2 regions of the Caballeronia sp. LZ034LL genome follow, and region 1 is predicted to be linked to the other one. Evidence: riboswitches for the same ligand, from Rfam matches in the RefSeq annotation. Region 1 holds a riboswitch; the other holds the start of a gene.

The links. Region 1 has a riboswitch for cobalamin ahead of QCE83_RS02870 (TonB-dependent receptor domain-containing protein). Riboswitches for the same ligand answer to the same signal wherever they lie in the genome.
Region 2: linked by a shared signal. The riboswitch ahead of QCE83_RS31955 (CbtB-domain containing protein) and the one ahead of QCE83_RS02870 (TonB-dependent receptor domain-containing protein) in region 1 are both predicted to bind cobalamin.

The regions. Positions count from the first base shown of each region.
Region 1 is NZ_JARUXR010000001.1:616,745-627,890, reverse strand. It holds gene cobU (bifunctional adenosylcobinamide kinase/adenosylcobinamide-phosphate guanylyltransferase) at 1-124, shown strand, start outside; gene cbiB (adenosylcobinamide-phosphate synthase CbiB) at 141-1,082, shown strand; gene cobD (threonine-phosphate decarboxylase CobD) at 1,084-2,115, shown strand; gene QCE83_RS02900 (cobalamin-binding protein) at 2,112-3,008, shown strand; gene QCE83_RS02895 (histidine phosphatase family protein) at 3,009-3,584, opposite strand; gene QCE83_RS02890 (adenosylcobinamide-GDP ribazoletransferase) at 3,569-4,330, opposite strand; gene cobT (nicotinate-nucleotide--dimethylbenzimidazole phosphoribosyltransferase) at 4,332-5,399, opposite strand; gene QCE83_RS02880 (ABC transporter ATP-binding protein) at 5,410-6,204, opposite strand; gene QCE83_RS02875 (iron ABC transporter permease) at 6,201-7,211, opposite strand; gene QCE83_RS02870 (TonB-dependent receptor domain-containing protein) at 7,238-9,124, opposite strand; cobalamin riboswitch at 9,235-9,569, opposite strand; gene QCE83_RS02865 (ATPase) at 9,854-10,240, shown strand; gene QCE83_RS02860 (cell division protein ZapA) at 10,237-10,551, shown strand; RNA gene ssrS (6S RNA) at 10,691-10,872, shown strand; gene QCE83_RS02850 (EVE domain-containing protein) at 10,968-11,146, shown strand, end outside.
Region 2 is NZ_JARUXR010000004.1:986,736-997,881, reverse strand. It holds gene QCE83_RS31995 (efflux transporter outer membrane subunit) at 1-1,518, shown strand, start outside; gene QCE83_RS31990 (hypothetical protein) at 1,683-1,907, shown strand; gene ppk2 (polyphosphate kinase 2) at 1,949-2,851, opposite strand; gene lhpI (bifunctional Delta(1)-pyrroline-2-carboxylate/Delta(1)-piperideine-2-carboxylate reductase) at 3,138-4,088, shown strand; gene QCE83_RS31975 (hypothetical protein) at 4,181-4,501, shown strand; gene QCE83_RS31970 (antibiotic biosynthesis monooxygenase) at 4,612-4,926, opposite strand; gene QCE83_RS31965 (DUF1428 domain-containing protein) at 4,974-5,345, opposite strand; gene QCE83_RS31960 (histidine phosphatase family protein) at 5,426-5,983, opposite strand; cobalamin riboswitch at 6,032-6,158, shown strand; gene QCE83_RS31955 (CbtB-domain containing protein) at 6,187-6,420, shown strand; gene QCE83_RS31950 (CbtA family protein) at 6,430-7,233, shown strand; gene QCE83_RS31945 (DUF1289 domain-containing protein) at 7,302-7,535, opposite strand; gene QCE83_RS31940 (cobyrinate a,c-diamide synthase) at 7,532-8,836, opposite strand; gene cobO (cob(I)yrinic acid a,c-diamide adenosyltransferase) at 8,842-9,444, opposite strand; gene QCE83_RS31930 (hypothetical protein) at 9,663-9,797, shown strand; gene QCE83_RS31925 (cobalamin biosynthesis protein) at 9,960-10,382, opposite strand; gene cobW (cobalamin biosynthesis protein CobW) at 10,692-11,146, shown strand, end outside.

The DNA.
Region 1 (11,146 bases):
GCCGCTCGGCTCGGTCACGCGTCTCTACGTGGACGAGCTCGGCCGGCTGAACCAGCGCGTCGCCGCCGCCAGCACGCGCGCCGTGCTGATGGCCGCGGGCCTGCCGCTCGTGCTCAAGGGCTGACGGAGGAATCGCTACGATGCTGCTGCTCTCCGTCTACGCCATGGCCTTGCTCGCGGTGCTTGGCGTGATCGTCGACCGGTTGTTCGGCGAACCGCGCGCGCGGCATCCGCTGGTCGGCTTCGGCCAGCTCGCGACGAAGCTCGAAGCGCGCATGAACACCGGTTTCCGCGCCCGGCCCGCGGGCATGCTCGCGTGGTTCGCGCTGGTGGCGCCGCCGGTTGCCGTGGCATGGCTGCTGGTCAGCGTGCTGCCGTTCGCCTATGCGAGTCTCGTGCACGTGCTGCTGCTCTGGTTCGCGCTCGGCGCAAAGAGTCTGCGCCAGCACATCGCGCCGATTGCACGCGCGCTGAGTTTCGGCGACCTCGACCGCGCCCGCGCGCTGACGGCGCGCATCGTGTCGCGCGATACCTCGCAGGCCGATGAAAACGCCCTCTCGCGCGCGGCGGTCGAATCGGCGCTGGAAAACGGCAACGATGCGATCTTCGGCGCGCTGTTCTGGTTCGCCGTCGCGGGCGGACCAGGCGCGCTGATGTTCCGGCTCGCCAACACGCTCGACGCGATGTGGGGCTATCGCACGCCGCGCTTCCTGCGCTTCGGCTGGGCGGCGGCACGCTTCGACGACGTGCTCAACTTCATTCCCGCGCGCCTGACGGCCGCGAGCTACGCGCTCGCCGGCGACACGCACATGGCCTGGCACTGCTGGCGCACCCAGGCGCGTTCCTGGGACAGCCCGAACGCCGGCCCGGTGATGGCCGCGGGCGCGGGCAGCCTGAACGTGCTGATCGGCGGCGCGGCGGTGTATCACGGCAAGCTGGAGGCGCGGCCGACGCTCGGCGCGGGGCACAGCGCGAATCCGAAGCATGTGGTCGCGGCATTGCGGCTGGTTGAGCGCGCGACCTTGATGTGGCTCGCGGTGCTGCTGGTGCTCGCCGTCGCGAGCGTGACGACGGGCGGCTGACATGACTCACACCAGGCAACCTGAAGACGCTGACGACGCCGACGCCCCGGTGCGCCACGGCGGCAACCTGCGCGAAGCCGCGCGCCGCTACGACATTCCCTTCGAAGACTGGCTCGATCTCTCGACCGGCATCAATCCGCACGGCTATCCGGTGCCGCCGGTGCCGCCCGATGCCTGGCGCCGTCTGCCCGAAGACGACGACGGTCTCGGCGACACCGCAGCGCTCTACTACGGCGCTCCGTGCGCGCTGCCGGTCGCGGGTTCGCAGGCCGCGATCCGCGCGCTGCCGGCGCTGTTGCGGCCGGGCATGGTGGGCGTCGCGCCGCTGACTTACGGCGAGTACGCGCCGGCATTCCGCCGCGCCGGCCACACGGTCGTGACGCTCGACATTCACACGCAGGCTTTGCCGGATGCACTCGATCACGTCATCGTCGCCAATCCGAACAACCCGACCGCCGAATCCCTCCCGCGCGACACGCTGCTGCGCTGGCATGAACGGCTGGCTTCGCGCGGCGGCACGCTGTTCGTCGACGAAGCGTTTGCCGATGTCGATCCCTCTGCATCGCTCGCGGGCGAAACCGCACGCGAAGGTCTCGTCGTGCTGCGCTCGGTGGGCAAGTTCTTCGGGCTTGCAGGTATCCGCGCGGGGTTCGTGCTGGCCTCGCCAGCCGTCGTCGACCCACTGCGCGCGATGCTCGGCGCCTGGACCGTGAGCGGACCGGCGCGGCATGCGGTCGAAGCCGCGTTCGCCGACCGCGCCTGGCAACGCGACACACGCGCGCGCCTGCATCGCGATGGCGCGCGTCTCGCCGCCCTGCTCGCGAATCACGGCCTCGACGCGCGCGGCACGCCGCTGTTTGCATGGATGCCCGTACCGGACGCGGCCGCGCTCCAGCACGAACTCGCGCGGCGCGGCATCTGGACGCGTCTCTTCGACCTGCCCGGCATGACGCCGAGCCTGCGCGTCGGCCTGCCGGGCGCCGAGGGCGACTGGGTGCGTCTGGCGCGCGCGCTGGCGGAGATTCGCGGATGATCGCGCGCGCTCTGCTTGCGAGCCTGCTGATGGCGGTCTGCGTGAATCTGCACGCCGCCATCACCGTCACCGACGACAGCGGCGCCGCCGTCAAGCTCGCGCAGCCGGCGCGGCGGGTCGTCAGCCTCGCGCCGCACGTCACCGAACTGCTGTTCGCGGCAGGCGGCGGCGCGCGCGTGGTCGGCGCGGTGAGCTATAGCGACTATCCGAAGGAAGCGCAGGCCATTCCCCGCGTCGGCGACAACAAGGCGCTCGATCTGGAGCGCATCGTCGCGCTGCATCCGGACCTGATCGTGGTCTGGCGGCATGGCAATGCGGCGCGTCAGCTCGACCGGCTGAAAGCGCTCGGCGTGCCGATCTATTTTAACGAGCCGAAGCATCTCGCCGATATCGCGAAGAGCCTCACGAAGCTCGGCGCGCTGCTCGGCACGCAGGCCACCGCGCGCGCCGCCGCCGATGCCTTCACCGACGACATCGCCCAGTTGCGTGAACGCTATGCCCGGCGGCCGCCCGTGAGCGTGTTCTATCAGGTCTGGGACGAGCCGCTGATGACGCTCAATCGCGACAATGTGTTCGATGAAGTGATCACGCTGTGCGGGGGCGTGAATGTGTTCGCGGCCGAGCCGCTGCGCGTGCCGACGGTCTCGGCGGAAGCCGTGCTCGCGGCAAATCCCGAAGCCATCGTCACCGCGACGCCCGGCGCGACGCCGCCGGACCGGCCCTTGCCGGCATTCGATCGCTGGCGGCGCTGGACCGCGCTGACTGCCGTGGCGCGCGGCAATCTGTTCGGCATCGACGGCGATCTCATCAACCGGCCGACACCCCGTCTCGCGCTGGGCGCGGCGCAACTGTGCCGTGATCTCGACGACGCCCGCGCACGCCGAGCACGATAATCACGCGTTCCAGCGCACCAGCAGCCACTGTCCGCGCACGCGCCTGAACCATGCGATGCCGTTGAAATCGAGCGGCCATTGCAGCGCGTGCTCATTCGCGATGCCCAGCACGTGCGCCGCCAGCAGCCGCATCACGCCCGCATGCGCGACGACGTGCACGGTCTGCTCGCCGGAGCAGGTGTCGTCGAACCACGCGATCACGCGGCGCGCGAACTGCACCAGATTCTCGCCGCCATGCGGACGCGCATGCTCGATGTCGGCCGCCCAGGCATCGATGAGCGCGCGCTCGATGCCGTCCCACGTGCGCCCTTCCCACGCGCCGAAGTTCATCTCGGCGAGGCGCGGGTCGAGATGAAGCGGGGCATTCGGCGACAGCGCACGGGCGAGCGATGCGCAGCGAAGCAACGGACTGGCGTGCCAGCCCGCGACGCAGCCGGGCACCTTCAGCGCCTGCATGCGCGCCGACAACTCGAGCGCCGACTCAGCGACGTCACGCAGCAAGGGCACGTCCGTCTGCCCATAGCAGACACCGGCCTCGATGGCCGCTTCCGGATGGCGGATCAGAACGAGATCCATGCGAGCTCGACGAGATAGATCGTGATTTCGAACACTTGCTGCGCGAAGCCGAGGCAGTCGCCCGTATAGCCGCCGATGCGCCGCACGAAGTATCGGCCGATCATCCAGCGCAGCACGCACAGCACGGCAATCGTCACCCCGGCCAGCTTCCAGTCCAGCGCGAAGAGCCAGGGCACGCCGAACAGCAGCGCCCATCCGAACGATGCCCGACTCATGCGCTGCGCGACCGGCCGGGCCTTGCCTTCGGCGCGCACGTAGTCGAGCGTGACGAGATAGCTGATCGCAAAGGCGCGGCTCGCGGCGTGCGCGCCGATCATCGTCCATGCGACGCGATACGGCGGCAACGCAGCCAGCGCCTGCCACTTGAGCGCCAGCGCGATCACGAGCGCTATCGCCCCAAACGCGCCGATGCGCGAATCGTGCATGATGCGCAGCGCATCGTCCTTCGTGTACGCTCCGCCGAAGGCATCGACGCAATCGGCGAGGCCATCTTCGTGGAATGCGCCGGTCAGCAGGAGCGTCGCGGCCATCGAAAGCAGCACGGCGACGCCCGCCGGAAACACCCGCCACGCAGCCAGCCAGACCAGCGCCGCAAGCGCGCCGACCAGCACGCCCACCAGCGGAAAATAGCGCGCCGCCGCGTTCAGATAGTCGCGCTCGAATCCGACCCAGCGCGGCACCGGCACGCGCGTGAAATAGCCGAGCGCGGTGAAGAAGTAGCGCAGTTCGTCGAGCGGGCGCTGCATCTCAGCCGGCCTGATCCGACACGCCCGCCGACTCGAAGCTCGCCATCTCATCGAGGAAGGCGACAGCCGCGCGCAACACCGGCAGCGCGAGCGCGGCGCCGGTGCCTTCGCCCAGACGCAGGTCGAGTTGCAGCAGCGGCGCCGCGCCAAGATGCGCGAGCATGCGCCGATGACCGGTCTCGTCCGATGCATGCGCGAACACGCAGTAGTCGAGCACCGCCGGCGCGAGCGTCGCGGCGACCAGCAGCGCCGACGTCGCGATGAAGCCATCGACGAGGATCGTCATGCCCGCACGCGCGGCCTCGAGACACGCGCCCGTCATCATCGCGATCTCGAAGCCGCCGAAGGTCGCGAGGGTATCGACGGCATCGCCGGTGTCGGCATGCAGCGCCAGCGCGCGGCCCAGCACCTCGCGCTTGTGCGCGAGACCGCGGTCGTCGAGACCCGTGCCGCGGCCGACACAGTCGTCGATCGGCACGCCGCACAGGCGGCTCATCAGGCACGCCGCCGCCGACGTGTTCGCGATCCCCATTTCCCCAAAGCCGATCACGTTCGTGCCCAGCGCCGCATGGCGGCGCACGCACGCCGCGCCGCGCGCGATGGCGTCCAGCGCGGTCGCGCGCGACATCGCGGGCTCGCGCGCGAAGTTGCGCGTGCCGGGGCCGAGCGACTCGCGTTCATAGCCCACGTCCGGACCTGCCTGCACAGCCGGAATCGGCGTCGCGACGCCCGCATCGACGATCTCCAGCGTCATCCCCACTGAGCGCGACAGCGCGTTAATCGCCGCGCCGCCCGCCAGGAAATTCGCGACCATCTGCGCGGTCACTTCCTGCGGATACGAACTCACGCCTTCCGCGGCGATACCGTGATCGGCGGCGAACACGATCATCGCCGGACGCACGATGCGCGGCTTCGTCGTGCGCTGGATCAGTCCCGCTTGCAGCGCGAGCGCTTCGAGCCGCCCGAGGCTGCCGCGCGGCTTGGTCTTCATGTCGATGACGCGGCGCAGTTCGGCTTCGAGCGAACGGTCGAGTGCGGGCGGGAGCGGGATGTCGTTGAGCGTGGACATCGATATTCCTTCAGAAACGTGGGATGGAAGGCACGAGCGCCTCGTGATCGCCGTCGCGCAGCAGCGCGAGCGGATAGCCGAACGCCGCGCTGGCGCGTTCGGGCGTCAGCACCTCGGCGACCGGGCCCGCACAGGCGTGGCCGTGGCCATCGAGCAGCAAGGCATGCGTCGCGAAGCGGCGCGCGAGATTCAGGTCATGGCACGAGAACACGACGGTGCGGGCGAAGCCCGCTGGATGAGCAGTCGCGCCCGTCGCCGCGCGTAACGCATGCAGGCACGCGATCTGATGATGCAGGTCCAGATGCGCCAGGGGTTCGTCGAGCAGCAGCAGCGGCGCGTTCTGGCACAGCACCGCCGCGAGCGCGACCCGCTGCCGTTCGCCGCCGGACAGCGTGAGCACGTCGCGCGTCGCGAACGGCGCAAGGCCGAGCGCGTCGAGCGCCGCGTGCGCGGCGGCGCGATCGTCGGCGCTTTCCCAGCCCCAGCCGGTCAGATACGGAAAGCGGTTGAGCAGCACGGTGTCCAGCACGCTGGCGCTGAAGGCGTCGTGGATCGCCTGCGGCATCAACGCGCGCACGCGTGCAAGCTGCGCAGCGCGCCACGACGCAAGCGCGCGGCCATCGAGCAAGACGCGGCCCGCATCCGGTGCGCTCAACCCGGCCAGCACATGGATGAGCGTCGTCTTGCCCGCGCCGTTCGGGCCCGCGATGCACCACATCTCGCCCGGCGCGAAGGTCTGCGTCAGGCTGTCGATCAGCGTGCGCTTGCCGGCCCGCAGCACGATGGCGTCGAGATGCAGGTTCATCGCGGCCTCCGCAGCAGCATCCAGAGGAACATCGGCACGCCGGCCAGCGCCGTCACCACGCCCACCGGCAACTGCGCGGGCGCGATCACGGTGCGCGCGGCGAGGTCGGCGGCCATCACCGCGAGACCGCCCGCCAGCGCGGCAGCGGGCATCAGCATGCGCTGATCATTGCCGAACGCGAGCCGCAGCAGATGCGGCACGACCAGTCCGACGAAGCCGAGCGTGCCCGCCGTGGTCACCGCTGCCGCAGCCGCCAGCGATGCGACCACGTAGACACGCAGCCGCAGACGCGCCACCGGCACGCCGAGCGCCTGCGCGGCGCTGTCGCCGCGCAGCAGCACGTTCAACTGCGGCGCGACGGGGAGGATCAACAACAGCGCGAGCACCAGCGCCAGCAGCGCGGGCCACGGCGTGGCGGCGCCGTCGAGATCGCCGGTCAGCCAGAAGATCATGCCGCGCAGGCGGTTGTCGGGCGCGATGCTCAACATCAGCGTGATGAGCGCGCCCCAGCCCGATGCGATCACGACGCCCGTCAGCAAGAGCCGCGGCGATGCGTCCTGCGTGCCGCGCCACAGATCACGGCGCGCCAGTCCGAGCACCAGGACGATCGATGCGAATGCGCCCGCGCAGGCGGCGAGATCGACGCCCCACCACGGCAGCGCGGCCAGCATCGCCGCCAGCGCGAAGCTGGCCGCGCCGCCCGAGACGCCGAGCACGTAGGGTTCCGCCAGCGGGTTGCGCAGCAGCACCTGCAACAGCGCCCCGGCCAGCGCGAGCAGCGCGCCCGACGCAAAGCCCGCGAGGGCGCGCGGCAGGCGCAGCGTGAGCACGATGTCGTCGGCGATGTCAGGCGTGGCGGACCCCGCATGAGAGAGCGCATGAAGCAGCGCGGCGAACGCGCGCGACGGCGGCAGCGCGACGCTGCCCAGCGCGAGCGAGGCGATCAGCACCGCGCACGCCGCGGCGGCAAGACAGGCCCAGATCGCGGCGGCGCGCGCGCCGTTCATGCCGCGCAACCGCTCAGGCGCGCGGCTCACGACGGATGCCAGCCCAGCGTGAGATAAGCGCCGCGTCGCGGGGTGTTGTAGGCATACGCAAGCTCATAGTCCTTGTCGAAGAGATTGTCGACGCGCGCCGTGACATACCACGACTTCGAGATGTCATAGCGCGCCGACAGGTTCACGATGCCGTAGCCCGCCAGCGTCGAATCGTAATCGCTGCGCTGGCCGCTCACGAGCCACTCGCCGCCCACGCGCCAGCGCCCGATCGTGCGATGCGCGCTCAGCGTCGCGAAATGCCGCGCGCGCCGCGTCAGGTCCTGGTGATTCGTTTCATCGACGGGATTCTGGAACGTGACGCCCGCGCGCACATCCGTTCTGCCGACATGCCCCGCCCACGATCCCTCGATGCCCTGCACCTTCGCCCGCCCGACATTCTGCGCGGTGTAGTAGAAGCCGCCGTCGGACACGTAGTCGATCAGGTTCGAGTAGCGCGTCTGGAACAGCGTGACGCGCAGCACGCCGAGTCCGCTCGACGCATACTGCAACGCCGCTTCGACCGAATGGCTGCGCTCCGGCTGAATCGACGGATTGCCGCTGAACGGATAGTAGAGATCGTCGAAGCTCGGCGCGCGGAACGAGGCGGCATAGCTCGCGCTCGCCTTCCAGTGCGCGTCGATGTTGTACGCGTAGCCGAGATAGTAGCTGTTCGCGCCGCCGAAATCGGAATACTGGTCGTGACGCAGGTTCGCCTGGAATTCGCTCGCGCCCAGATGGCCGACATAGCCCGCGAACACCGAGTTCACGTGCCGGTCGGGCGCGCTGAACTGATCGGAATCGAGCGTCTGGTCGAGGTGCTCGTAGCCGAAGAGGAACGTGTGCGCGTCGCTGATGCGGATGTCGTTTTGCCACGTGTACTGACGGTTCTCGGAATTGAAGCGGCTCGTATAGACGCCGTTCTGCTCGATGTTCGCGCGGTCCTGGCCCTGCGCGATCGTGAAGTGCGTGGTCCAGTTGCCGGTGAGTTTGCCATTGGCGAACACCGACGCCGAACGCACGCGGTTATGCGATTCGTTGAGATCGGTCGGCTGGCCATAGGCATCGTCGAAGCTGCTGATGCCGTTCGACTGCAGAAAGCGCACGCCCGCATCCCATTGGTCGTTGAACCTGTGGCGCAAGGTCGCAGCGACGCTCTCGTTCAGATAGCCGTTCGCGTTGGGATTCGCGCCGGGCGCGAGATTCGGATCGATCGACGAGAAGCCGTCGGTCTTTTCGCGCGACACGTTCAGGCTGAAGGTGGTGCGCCCGTCCTGGTCCAGCGCGCCGTTCACGCCGGCGGACTGGCGCTGCGTGTGATAGCTGCCGAGCTCGGTCTCGAAGCTGAAGCGCGGCGGATGCGGCTCGCCCTCCTTCGTGAAGATCTGCACGACCCCGCCGATCGCGCTGGAACCATACAGCGCCGAAACATTGCCATTCACCACCTCGACGCGGCCGATTTGATCGAGCATCACTTGCGACAGCTGCGCCGCGCCGAGCGATGCCGATTCGACCCGGACGCCATCGATCAGCACGAGCGACTGCGACGACGACGCGCCGCGAATGAAGAGTCCCGAGTTCGCGCCCGGTCCGCCGTTGCGCGTGATCTGTACGCCGGGCGCGAGCGCGATGAGGCCGAGTGCGTCGTCGGCGTTGCTGTCGGCAATGTCCTGTGCATCGAACAGCGAGGTCTGCGGAATGGAATCGGCGAGCGGCTGCGCTGCACGCGTTGCAGTGATGACGACAGGCGCAAGCGTTTGCGAAGCGTCATCCGTGGCGGTGGTCGTCGCGGCTTGCGCGACGCCGGCGAGCGGCAGGAGAAAGGTGGCAGCGGCGAGGCCGCGACTGGAAAGGCCGTCCCGGACGGAGGCCCATGGCGATTGCATGACGAGTGTTCCCGTGGAGGATGAGCGCGGCCCCGCTCCCCGCGAGGTTCGATGCGCGACGAACGCGCCCTGCCGTTCGGGATCATGCAGTGATCGTGCGATGACCGGCGGCAGGCGCGTGGCACTCTGGCCGGTATCCGGGCTGGCGACGCATCGTCCCGCCTTCCCGCGCATCATGCGCAGTGGCGTCGACACGTTTCTTGCAGAGGCCGACGAGCGGCCCGGCGTATGGATGAATCCATGCGCCCGCACTGCAAAAACGCGTATGAGACGACTTGCAACTTGCGTTGCGGTCGCTTACCGTTGCGGGGGCAGCACAGGTTGGCTCCGTCTTGTTTGGCCGCCGTTCACATGTTCGGCTGCTTCGAGGACTTCGCTCCCTGTTTCCCGTTTGACTGCATGCGCGAGAGCCGCGCATGCGAGCACCAGAAGTGCAGCAAGTGTAGGAGCGCGGGTCGGGACCGTCAAGAAACGGCGAACCCTGGCGCGAAGGACAGCAGGCGGCGCGTGAAGATGCAAAGAACAAACGAACTCAGCGAGCGAGAATCAGCCTGACTGTATTCACGAGCAAATCAACGCTCGTGTTTTCTGCACACGAATGCATCGCGAGATGCGCGAGAACCCGGGGTTTGCGCGCACGATCGCGTGCTGTTACGTCTCGAAACGAGACAATTATCGGTAGCTCCGTTGAACCGCGCTAAAATGCGAGGTCTTTAGAGGACGCAGCACATGCTCAACGAACTCGAATCACTGTCAGGAAACATCGGCCGGCTGATCCAGATCAGCGAGCGCCACAATCAGGCGCGTGCCGCGCTGCAAGAACAACTCGAACAACTGCGCACCGAGTACGCCAATCTCCAGGCCGACCTCGCGCAAGTCCGCGAAGAACGCGACACGCTGCAATCCGAACGCGATTCCCTCTCCGCCAAGATCGACGACGCGCAAGTCCGCCTCAACGCGATCCTCGAAAAGCTGCCGCGCGCGAAGTCCGCACAGCACGGCGAAGCCGACAATCAACTCGATCTCCTCGAAGCCGATTCGCCGGACGCGCATGAACATGCCCATGCGTCCGAAGCGGAATTGCACGGCGAGCATCATCAAGGAGAGAAGGCATGACGACCACGCAAATCGAAGTCTCCATTCTGGGGCAGCCCTATCGCCTCGCCTGCTCGCCTGAAACGGAAGGCGCGTTGCGCGAAGCCGTCGCGCGCGTCGATGCCGAGATGAACAAGGTGCGCAATGCCAGCAACGTGCGCGGCACGGATCGCATCGCGGTGATGGCGGCATTGTCGCTGGCGTCGGAATTGCTCAAGCTGCAGGACAGCGTGCGTCACGGCGAAGCCTTCCCGGCCGAGGAAATCCGTCGCACGATGCACTCGATGAACGAGCAGCTCGGCGCCGTCATTGCACAATACGAAGTGCAATAAAGCGCGTTGATGCGGTGCGTCGGAGCGCGGCTGCGAAGGCTCAGTGAAGGCACAACCAAGGCACAATCAGCGCGCCACGTCGATCGAAAAAAGAAACCGCAGCGGGGCTGCAGAAGGCAAACGATTGGTGTAGAGTGACGTTTCCCTGCCTGGTACGCCAAGGTCATATATTCCTTGAACCAATGCTACATTGGCACGGTTGCGGAACCTTGCAACATGGGCGCGCGCGTCGCTAGTCCGATGTACCCGAAGTGTTGCTTACCGCGACCAATCTTGAACCCAGGTTCAGGATGCCGGCCTAGCGGCTATGGCGGGGACCTCATCTCAAACGGCATCGGTTTTTCCGATGCCGTTTTCATTTGCGGCAGTGCTTTTGCATCCCCCTTCCCATCGTCGATCACGCATAACGAACAATCATGCGCTACTGGCTGATGAAGTCCGAACCGGACGAAGCGAGCATCGATCACCTGGCGCACGCGCCGAAGAAAACCCTGCCGTGGACGGGCGTGCGCAACTATCAGGCGCGCAACTTCATGCGCGACCAGATGCAGGTCGGCGACGGCGTGCTGTTCTATCATTCGAGCTGTCCGGAGCC
Region 2 (11,146 bases), on a different contig from region 1:
TCGATGATGAACAAGTTGCATATGAAACGATGGTTGGGTGTGCCGGGCCTGATGGCGGCGCTGCTGGTGGTCGCGGGTTGCTCGCTCGCGCCCACTTATGAAAAGCCGGATGTCGGCGCGCCGTCCGCCTACAAGGAAACGCCGCAAAAGACGCTGGATGCATCGGAAGCGGGCACCTGGAAGACCGCGCAGCCCTCGGAAGAGATGCTGCGCGGCGAATGGTGGACGATCTTCGACGACGCTTCGCTCAACGATCTGGAAAAGCAGGCGCAGGACGCGAACCAGAACTTGAAGGCGGCAGCGGCGCGCGTGAAGGAAGCGCGCGCGATCAACCAGACGGCGCGCGCGGGGCTGTTCCCGACGCTCGATGCGGGCTTCGGCCCGACGCGCGAGAAGTTCTCGCCCGCGTCGCAGTTCCTGCCGGCGAATGCCAATGTGCCCGCGCAGACCTTGTGGCGTGCGCAGGCGAGCGCGTCGTATGAAGTGGATCTGTTCGGGCGCGTGTCGAACTCGGTGCAGGCGGCCAACGCGGACACCGCGCAGAGCGAGGCCTTGTTCCGCTCGGTGCAGCTGGCGCTGCAAGCGGATGTCGCGCAGAACTACTTCAACCTGCGCGAGCTGGACGCCGAAACCGATGTCTTCACGCGCACCGTGCAGTTGCGCGAACAGGCGCTGAAGCTGGTGCAACGGCGCTTCACCGAAGGCGACATCAGCGAGCTGGACGTTGCACGCGCGAAGTCGGAACTGGCCACTGCCCGTTCGGACGCGATGACCGTGCAGCGTCTGCGCGCGGCCTCCGAGCACAGCCTTGCGGTGCTGCTCGGCAAGACGCCCTCGGAGTTCTCGATGGCCGCCAATCCGCTGAAGCCGGTCACGATTCGCGTGCCGCCGGGCCTGCCTTCGGCGCTGCTCGAACGCCGTCCCGACATCGCCGCGGCAGAGCGTGCGATGGCCGCGGCCAATGCGCGCATTGGCGTGGCGAAGGCGGCGTTCTTCCCGTCGCTGACGCTGACGGGCTCGGGCGGTTTCGAATCGGCGACGCTCGGCGATCTCTTCAACTGGTCGAGCCGCACGTTCCTGCTCGGGCCGTTCGCGGGCACGGCGCTGAACCTGCCGATCTTCGATGGTGGCCGCCGCAAGGGCAATCTCGCGAACGCGCGGGCGGTGTATGAAGAGGATGTCGCGAGCTATCGGCAGCAGGTGCTCGTGGCGTTCCGCGAAGTGGAAGACAACCTGTCCGACCTGCGCATTCTCGAAGACCAGACCGCGACGCAGGACGATGCGGTGAAGTACTCGGTGCGCGCCGCGCAGCTGTCGCGCACGCAGTACACCGAGGGCGCGGTGAACTATCTCGATGTCATCGACGCCGAACGCACGGTGCTGCAAACGCAGCGGTCATCGGTGCAGTTGCAGGGCTTGCAGGCGGTATCGACGGTGAATCTGATCCGCGCACTGGGCGGTGGCTGGGGCGATGCGAAGCCCACGCCGGTGCCCGACGCGAGTCTCGCGCAGAAGTAACGTGAACATGGCCCTGCCTCGCGCAGGGCCATGTGCATTGGAACAAGCGCTGATACGCATCCAATGCGGATTGTTCGCTTCACGGAACATATGTCTTCACCTGCGGAGCGTTTATCCGCGAGGCCCCAGTCCATAAAATACGAAAATGGGATAAGGAGCCGAAGATGAAAGACTTGATAGCCAAACAACTGTATCAGCCGGCGGTGGTGCTGCCACTGCTGCTGTTGATGCGCCTGATGGTCACGCTCGACTTCAACCTCGCGCAGGTCATGTTCGTCGTGATGCTCAAGGGTTCGCAACAGGCGTATCAGTTCGCGCTGCGCCATGCATTCACGCGCCGGCGCGATGTCGAAAGTGTGAAGCACGTTCCTTGCAGCAACTGCTGCTGAACCGGTCCGCGCTTCGTCACACTCGATTCAATAAACTTGCTTCAATAAACCTCAGGAACGTACAGCTCATCCGGCACGGGCTGCCGGAGATAGTCAGGATTGAACACGCGGTCGGGCAGTTCGATCGGCGAATGCTCCACGTCGTGATAGGGCACCTGGTTCAGCAGATGTTGGATGCAGTTCAGGCGCGCGCGCTTCTTGTCCACCGCATGCACGACCCACCACGGCGCTTCCGCAATGTGCGTACGCGCCAGCATCACTTCCTTCGCCGCCGTGTACGCTTCCCAGCGGCGGCGGCTTTCCAGATCCATCGGGCTCAGCTTCCATTGCTTGAGCGGATCATCGATACGGGCCTGGAAGCGCACTTCCTGTTCGTCATCGGTGATCGAGAACCAGTACTTGATGATCTGGATCCCGCTGCGCACCAGCATCTTCTCGAACTCGGGCACCGAGCGGAAGAATTCCTCATACTCTTCATCGGTGCAGAAGTTCATCACGCGCTCGACGCCCGCACGGTTGTACCAGCTGCGGTCGAACAGCACGATCTCGCCGGCCGCCGGCAAGTGCGACACATAGCGCTGGAAGTACCACTGCGTGCGCTCGCGATTGTTCGGCGCGGGCAGGGCGGCGACGCGACAGACCCGCGGATTGAGACGCTGCGTAATGCGCTTGATCGCGCCGCCCTTGCCGGCGGCATCGCGGCCTTCGAACAGTACGACGAGACGATGACCTGTATGCACGACCCAGTCCTGCAGCTTCACGAGCTCGCCTTGCAGGCGGAACAGTTCGCGGAAATAGGTCTTGCGCAGCGCGCGCTCTTCATCCGAGAAGGTCGATTCACCGTCCAGAAAGCGGTCGTCGATTTCCATCTCGAACTCTTCGTCGTAACTGTCGATGAGGTCCGCGTGGAAACGGCGCTGCTTGTCCGTCGTGTCGATGCTCATGGTGGGCTCCGTGATTGTGTGCTGGGCTGTCGTGGTGCAACGCGCGAGCTGCGCGGGACGAGGGCGCGGGTCCGCCGAGTATGACCGTCGCCGGTGGCAGGCATGTGACAACGGCGCTCACGCCTGACTCGTCGTCCGGGGGATTCATTGTGACAGGCGTGCGCCGCGCCGGTTAAGTGGCTTTATGACGCGGTCGCGCCGTCGTTGTGCGCGCCGTTAGAATAATCCCGCGCTTCAATGGCATGCCGATGGCATGTCCACCTTCTTCCAGCCAGACGAGAACACGATGACCCCAACGCCTCGCGCCCTCCAGAGTTTCGACGACGTGCAGACCGCCCGTCTCGTGCCGTACGACCGTCTCGTGGACACGCTCGCTGCGACCATGCTCGACTACGCGGCGGGGCGCATCGTGAGCCCCGAGCGCATGGTCGTGCCGATCGAGGGCGGCGTGATGCTGTCGATGCCCGCCAGCGCCGCCGATCTCGCGATGCACAAGCTCGTCAACGTGTGCGCGGGCAACGGCGCGCTCGGCCTGCCGACGATCCACGGTCAGGTCACCGCCTACGATGCCGCCACCGGCGTGCCGCACTTCATGCTCGACGGCCCCACCGTGACCGGGCGGCGCACGGCTGCGGTCTCGATGCTGGCGATCCGCGCGCTGCACGGCGCCGCGCCACGCGAGGTGCTGGTGATCGGCACGGGCAGGCAGGCGGCGTTTCATGTCGAGGCGCTGGCGGCTGTTTATCCGGAAGCGCGCATCGTCGTGCAGGGTTCGCGTGCCGGGCGGGCGCGTGCGTTCTGCGACACGCACGCCGCGCCGGGCCGCTACCTCGCGCCGCTGGAGACGGCGGAGATTCCGGCATCGATCGATGTCGTGATCGCCGCGACCACCAGCAAGACGCCGGTCTACACGGCGCCCGCGCGCGCCGGACGGCTGGTGATCGGCGTGGGCGCGTTCACCGCCGATGCCGCCGAGATCGCCGCCGATATCGTGCACGGCAGCGCGCTCTATGTGGACGATCTGGCCGGCGCCCGTCACGAAGCCGGCGATTTCATCCTGGCGGGCGTGGAATGGGGCGCGGTGCGGGCGCTCGCCGAGGCGCTCGCGGCCCCGGCGGCAAAGAACGATGCCGCCCGGCCGGTCATGTTCAAGTCGGTCGGCTGCGCGGCTTGGGACCTGGCGGCGTGCCGTGTGGCGCGGGTGATTTTGTCGGAAGAAACCGCGGGCGGGCGCTGAGCGACGCCGCTTGGAACGGTCCTTGCTGTCGTTTGGCTTAATGACGAGGCGCGCAACAGCGTGTCCCTGCAATTCAGCCAGCGAACACACTCATGAAGAGTCGATACGACAGCAAGTGGCACCCCTGGATCCCCGCCCACGAGGACGGCCATGAAAGCGGCGGCGCAGCAAGCGCAAACCGCCCGCCACGCCCCACACCCAACGCCGCGCCGCCCGCGGCCTACTTCATCTCGGTGCTTGAACTGGCGACCGGCGAGAAGCTCGGCAACGACGAGCGTCTGCGCGCCGTGGCCATGCTCGAATCGCAGTTCGGCGCGGGCCGTCCGCGCACGCTGAAGGAGGCGGTGCGCATTTGCGCCGCGGCCATCGATTCGTCGACGCTGCAGCGGATGGCGCGCGGCGCGAAGGCCTGACAGGAGCCTGTCGGCGACGCGCGTTTTTTCACACGTGTGTAAAACGCGCGTGCTCCAGGTGCGAACGGACGGCTGAATGGACCGGTCGTTCGCCGGGCCTCACTTGACGCTCACTTGACCGTCTGGATCACTTCGAAGCCTTCGAACTCCGGGTGGCCGAGATAAAGCTGGCGGGTTTCCCCGCCCGCATTGCGGTGCGCGGCGCGGAAGGCATCGGAGCGCGTCCAGTCGTCGAAGGACTCACGGTTCGCCCAGATCGTGTGGCTCGAGTAGAGCACGTGGTCGTCCTTCGTCGGTCCCTTCAGCAGATGAAACTCGACGAAGCCCGGCACGTCCTTGAGATAGGTGTCGCGGCTGGTCCAGAGGCGTTCAAAGTCGGCTTCGGCGCCGGGCACGATCTTGAAGCGGTTCATGGCGATATACATGTCGATGCAGTTCCTTTGCGGCAAGCGCGGTCATACAACAAAAAAACTCAGTCGCGTCCAAGTTCGACGATGGCATTGAAGCCGCCGAAGAACATCCGTTGCGCATCGAAGGGCGGCTCGCCGGTTTCCATCATGGCCTTGAGACGCGGGTCTTCCATCACCTTCGCATTGACGCGGTCGCGTTCCTCGCGCGACGCATAGACGATATACGAGAACACCACGGTCTCGCCTTCCTTCATCTGCACGCTCTGCGGGAAGGACGTGAGCTTGCCGGGTTTCACGTCGTCGGCGACAGCTTCCACGAAGTGCAGCGCGCCGTGCTCCATCCAGATCTTGCCGGCCGCCTCGGCCATGGCGCGATAGGCTTCGATCTTGTCGGCCGGCACGGGTACGACGAATCCATCCACGTAATGCGCCATGTGTGTCTCCTCAGCGGTTTGAGAGCAGGCTCGCGCAATGGCTGCGCTGCATGCTTGGAGCGTGCTGCACGCGCTGAAGTTCAGGCCGGCGGGGGCAGGCTCACCGTCCAGTCCTGTGCGCCTGGACTGCGGTTCAGGACGGTGACGGAGCACGGCGCGAAGTTCATCGCATAGATGGAGGTCAGCGGCTTGCGCAGCGCATGGGCCACGGCCACCTTCACGACGATGGCATGCGTCACCACGATGCAGCGCTCGCCACGCATCTCGCGTTCGACCCGCGCGAGACCTTTGATCACGCGAGCGGCCAGCAGCGCGATGCTCTCTCCACCGTGCGGACGCGCCTGCGGGTCGGTCAGCCATGCGCTCAGTTGCGCGGCTTCGCCGTCGGCGAGTTCGCGAATGGAACGTCCGCGCCAGCTGCCATAGTCGATGTCGTCGAAGGCGGCGTCGATGTCGACATCAGGCGCGATGCAGGCCGCCATCTCGCGCGCCGCGCGGGCCGGGCTGGAGATCACGCGCGCGGTGTCATCGGCGGGCAAGGGCGCGTGCGGCGTGTCATCGGCGGGTTCGTCGCCGGCAGGAAAGCGGCCGGTTTTCATCGCGCGCGTGGCGGGGTGACAGAGGAGAACGAGTTCCAAGGCAATCGGCGGTTCAGAGGTTATCGTTTTACTTTGCGGGCAATCGTCATAGAATGGCAAGCCTGCAGTGCGAGGAAGCCGGTGCAAACCCGGCACGGTCGCGCCACTGTAAGCGGTCCGTCAGCGCCATGCGGCGCGCCGCGAGTCAGACCCTGCTGCATGCTCTTCATCAATCGGGACGCGCCTATCCCTGGAGAAACACCATGAATGCTTCCAACGCGCCGGGCTTTGCCGCACCGGTTTCCCCTTCCTTCGACGCCCCCGTGCCGCTGCCGGTGCGCGAAGTCCTGCCCTGGGCCGTGTTCATCGGCCTGATCCTGCTGATCGCGATTTATTTTGTCGGCGCCGAACAAGGCGCGACGTCGATCTTCTCGGGCATGTACATCCACGAATTCGTTCACGACGGCCGGCATCTGCTCGGCTTTCCCTGCCACTGAGGGCGCAGCATGATTCGCACCCTGCTGATACGCGGCATGCTCGCGGGACTGGTCGCGGGCCTCATCGGCTTCGGCTTCGCGCGTGGCTTCGGCGAGCCTTCGGTGGCGCAGGCCATCGCCTTCGAAGAGCAGCATGAGCATGCGGAGGCCGCGCCTGCACACGAACACGAGCACGGTCATGAAGCCGCCAATGCCTCCGCGAACGCGGACCAGAGCCACGATCACGGCGATGAAGAACTGGTCTCGCGCGGCACCCAGGCGGGCCTCGGCTTGTTGACGGGCGTCGTCGTGTTCGGCACTGCGCTCGGCGGGATCTTCTCGCTCGTCTTCGCGTTTGCGTATGGCCGGCTCGGCGCGTTGCATGCGCGGGGCACGTCAGCGCTGCTGGCCTTGTTCGGCTTCGTGAGCGTGGCCATCGTGCCGTTCCTCAAGTACCCGCCCAATCCGCCCGCCGTGGGCAATGCGGCGACGATAGGACCGCGCACCGCGCTGTTCTTCACGATGGTGGCGATTTCGATTGCGGCCATGGTGTGGGCCGTGCGCTGGCAGCGGCGCCTGACGGCACGGCAAGGCGCGTGGAACGCAACGCTCGTCGCCGCGCTCGCTTACGTGGTCGTGATCGTGATTGCGCAGGTTGTGCTGCCGCACGTCGATGAAGTGCCGGAAGGCTTCTCGGCGTCCTTGCTGTGGAACTTCCGCGTAACCGCCATCGGCATCCAGGCGCTGATCTGGACGACGCTCGGGCTGTTGTTCGGCGCGCTGGCCGCGCGTGAACTCGAACGGCCGCCGGTGCGGAGAATGGCTGCGGCCTGAATCGTCAAACCGGCTGTGCTGACATGACAAAGCCCGCGTCCCGTGAGGAGCGCGGGCTTTGTTGCGTATCAGCGCTGTGCTGCGCGACGGGCCAGCAGTTCATCGAATAACGCGCGCTTCGCATCATCGTCGAGCGAACGGAAGGTCTTGATCTCCTGACGGCTTCTGAAACAGCCGAGGCACAGGCCGGTATCGGCGTCTAGCTTGCAGACGTTCGTACAGGGCGAGCCGACCGGTTCCTGCGTCATGGCGCGCTCGATGGTGAAGGCCAGGTCCAGCGGTGCTTGAGTGTCTTGCGTCATCGTGAGAGCGAGGCGCCGCGAAACAGCGCGGCAGTTGCGGCCGGGTTCGACGGCCAGTAAGCGTGCATGTAGGTGGCCGTCACCGGTCCATGCCGATAGAGCGCTTCACCCTCGGCGCCCGTGGACGCGTGTGCGGCCTTGAGCACGGGTTGCAGCGAGGTGTCGAGCGTCGAGTAGTGGAACGTGTGGCCCGTCATCGCGCCGTGCGCGGTGTCGATGCGCTGCATCGCGAGGCGCGACAGCTTGCGCTGCATGAAGGCCGCGCCGGGCAGGATGCCGAGCATCGCGTGCTGCGTGCCGTCGAGGATCGTGAGCGACTCGACGAGATACAGCATGCCTCCGCATTCCGCGACGACCGGCTTCGCATGCCCGACATGCGCTTCGATCGACGCACGCGTGCGCCGGTTGCCGGCCAGCGCGGCGGCGTGCAGTTCCGGATAGCCGCCGGGCAGATAGAGCGCATCGGCAGCGGCGGGCACGGGTTCGTCGGCGAGCGGAGAGAAGCGCTCGATGCTCGCGCCCATCGCGGTCAGCAGGTCCAGATTCGCCGGATAGATGAACGAGAACGCGGCGTCGTGCGCGACGGCGATGCGCACGCCTTCGAGCAGGCGCGGCGGTTCGGGCAGGGTCGCGTCGTCGAACTGCACGGGCGGCGGCAGATCGCGCAGCGAGGTCTGTGCGATGGCGTCGGCGGCGCGGTCGAGGCGTGCGTCGAGTCCCGCGACTTCAGCGGGCTGCGTGAGACCGAGGTGCCGTTCGGGCAGCGCGATATCGTCGGCATTGGACAGATGCCCGAAGTAAAGCAGCCCTGCGGGAATGGTCTCCGACAACATCTGCGCATGGCGCGGCGACGCCACGCGGTTGGCGAGCACACCGTAGAACGGCACGTCCTCGCGATAGCGCGCGAGTCCGAATGCAATGGCGCCGAAGGTCTGCGCCATGCCGTGTGCGCCGATCACCGCGAGCACCGGCACCTTGAATGCGGCGGCGAGATCGGCGCTGCTCGGCGTGCCGTCGAACAGGCCCATCACGCCTTCGATCAGGATCAGATCGGCCTCGCGCGCCGCTTGGGCAAGGAGCGCGCGGCATGCGTCGGGGCCCACCATCGACAGATGCAATGAATACACGGGCGCCCCGCACGCGCGTTCGAGGATCATCGGATCGAGAAAATCCGGGCCGGTCTTGAAGACCCGCACCTTCAGCCCGCGACGCGCGTGATGGCGCGCCAGCGCGGCAGTGACCGTGGTCTTGCCCTGGTGCGATGCGCTCGCGCCGATGAAGAGGGCGGGACAGTGCGGCATCGGGTTCAGAACTCCACGCCGCGTTGCGCCTTCACGCCCTGCTCGCGATACGGATGCTTGACGATCCGCATCTCGGTGACGAGATCGGCCAGTTCGACAAGGGCATCCGGTGCGTGGCGTCCCGTCACGACGACATGCAGCATCGCGGGACGCGCCTTCAGCACGTCGAGCACTTCTTCGAGCGGCAGGTAGTCGTACTTGAGCACGGTGTTGAGTTCGTCGAGCACGACCATCTGGTATTCACCACTCTCGATCATGCGGCGCGCCTCGTTCCAGCCGCGCCGTGCGGTGGCGATGTCGGCCTCGCGGTCCTGCGTGTTCCAGGTGTAGCCGTCGCCCATCGTGACGAAATCGCAGTTCGCGATGGCGCCGAGGAAATCGCGCTCCGACGTATGCAGCGCGCCCTTGATGAACTGCACGACGCCGAGTTTCATGCCATGTCCGAGCACGCGCACCGCCATGCCGAACGCAGCGGTGGTCTTGCCCTTGCCGTTACCGGTGTTCACGATCAGCAGGCCTTTCTCGTGATCCGCTGCGGCCTGCTTTTTCTCGTGGCCTTCCTTGCGCCGCTGGGTCATGCGCAGATGCGCTTCGGTATCGGTTTTCACGTGATCTCCGGGAGGGTCGGGGGGCTGCCAGTCAAGGCGCGAACCGGCCGTATCGTACCGCAGGCGGCCCTCCGAGTCGCGGGTTTCCCTGCTCATGCCGGGCTAATTCACGGCGGTCATCATTCATTGCGCAACAACGAAACGGCATCACGAGGAATCACGAAACATGGTTCAGCGCCCTTCGCTTGCTGCATCGGTGAACCATTAGGGAGAGATCCATGGACAGCCTGCTTGTCGTGATCGTCGTCGGTATGGCTTCGCTCGTGTTCTACGGGGTGCTGCTCGGCTGGATCTGGTCGCTGCGGCCGCCGCGGGAAAGCGAGGTCGATCCTTCCATGAAGGATCAGCGGTGACTGTTATTGGAGATTGGAGCAAGACGATGGATGCGTTTTACCTTTATCTGGAACTCGTGGCACTGACCATACTGATCTGGCTTTGTTACGACAAACTGAAGCCCGTGGTCGCCAAGCCGCTGGCACGCAAGGAAGCCATGGCGGGCGGGGGCGATCGCGCCATCAAGCGCCGCTTCCGAATGCTCCGCGCGCCGCTGCGATCGCGACGGTTACGCCGGAATCGATCGTCTTCGGCACGATGAGCGTGGCCGAATTGCCCGCCAGCAGCGCACAAGGCTCGCAGACGCCGTCCACGTTCAGATGTTTGCGCGCGTGATGCGAGCGCGCCGTGTGCGGCGCCTGCGCGATCTCCGCGCCGCTGAAGAAGTGCAACGGCAGATGGTGACGTGTGCAGAAGGCAAGCAGACCGGCTTCGGCGCGCTTGGTGTCGATGGTGGCGATAACGGCGATATCGCCGAATGCATGCGGGCCGAGTGCGGCTTGCACCGCGCGTTCGATTGCATCGGCGCTCGTGCCGCGCCTGCAGCCGATGCCTACGGCAAGCTTCAAGGGAAGCGGCGGGGCGCGATCGATGGCGGAGTTCATCGCGAGGCGGGTGGATTGTCGAGGGAAGAGGGGGATTTTAACGTGCAGTGCATGAACGTTTCCTGGAACGCGGCGCCCTTCAAGTTTCCTCTTCCACACAGGCGACCGTACCAAAACCCCCGTGCTAAAATTTGTGTCCGGCTTGCCTGACAAGGCTTTGCGGCATTCCGTTCCGGCTCCGGCAACAGCGCAGCAATCCGCGCCCCAGCCTCGCCAGACCCGAGCGCAAAACGCGCGTCATCGTTCAGTCGATGCAGCACTTCATCCCGCCTTGCGCATCCCAAACTCAACACCCTCCCCGGAGCCACGATGCAGACCCGCAAGATTCCCGTTACCGTCGTGACCGGCTTCCTCGGCAGCGGCAAGACCACGCTGATGCGGCATATCCTGTCCAACGCCCAAGGCAAGCGCATTGCAGTCATCGTCAACGAGTTCGGCGAACTCGGCATCGACGGCGAGATCCTCAAAGGTTGCGGCATCGGCTGCGACGACGAAGCAGCATCCGCCGACCGCAATCTCTACGAACTCGCCAACGGCTGTCTCTGCTGCACCGTGCAGGAGGAGTTCTATCCCGTGATGGAGCAGCTGCTCGAACGGCGTGACAGCATCGATCACGTGCTGATCGAGACGTCGGGTCTCGCGCTGCCCAAGCCGCTCGTGCAGGCGTTCAGCTGGCCGTCCATCCGCAACGCCTTCACCGTCGATGCAGTCGTCACCATGGTCGACGGTCCCGCCGCCGCGAGCGGCCAGTTCGCGGCGAACCC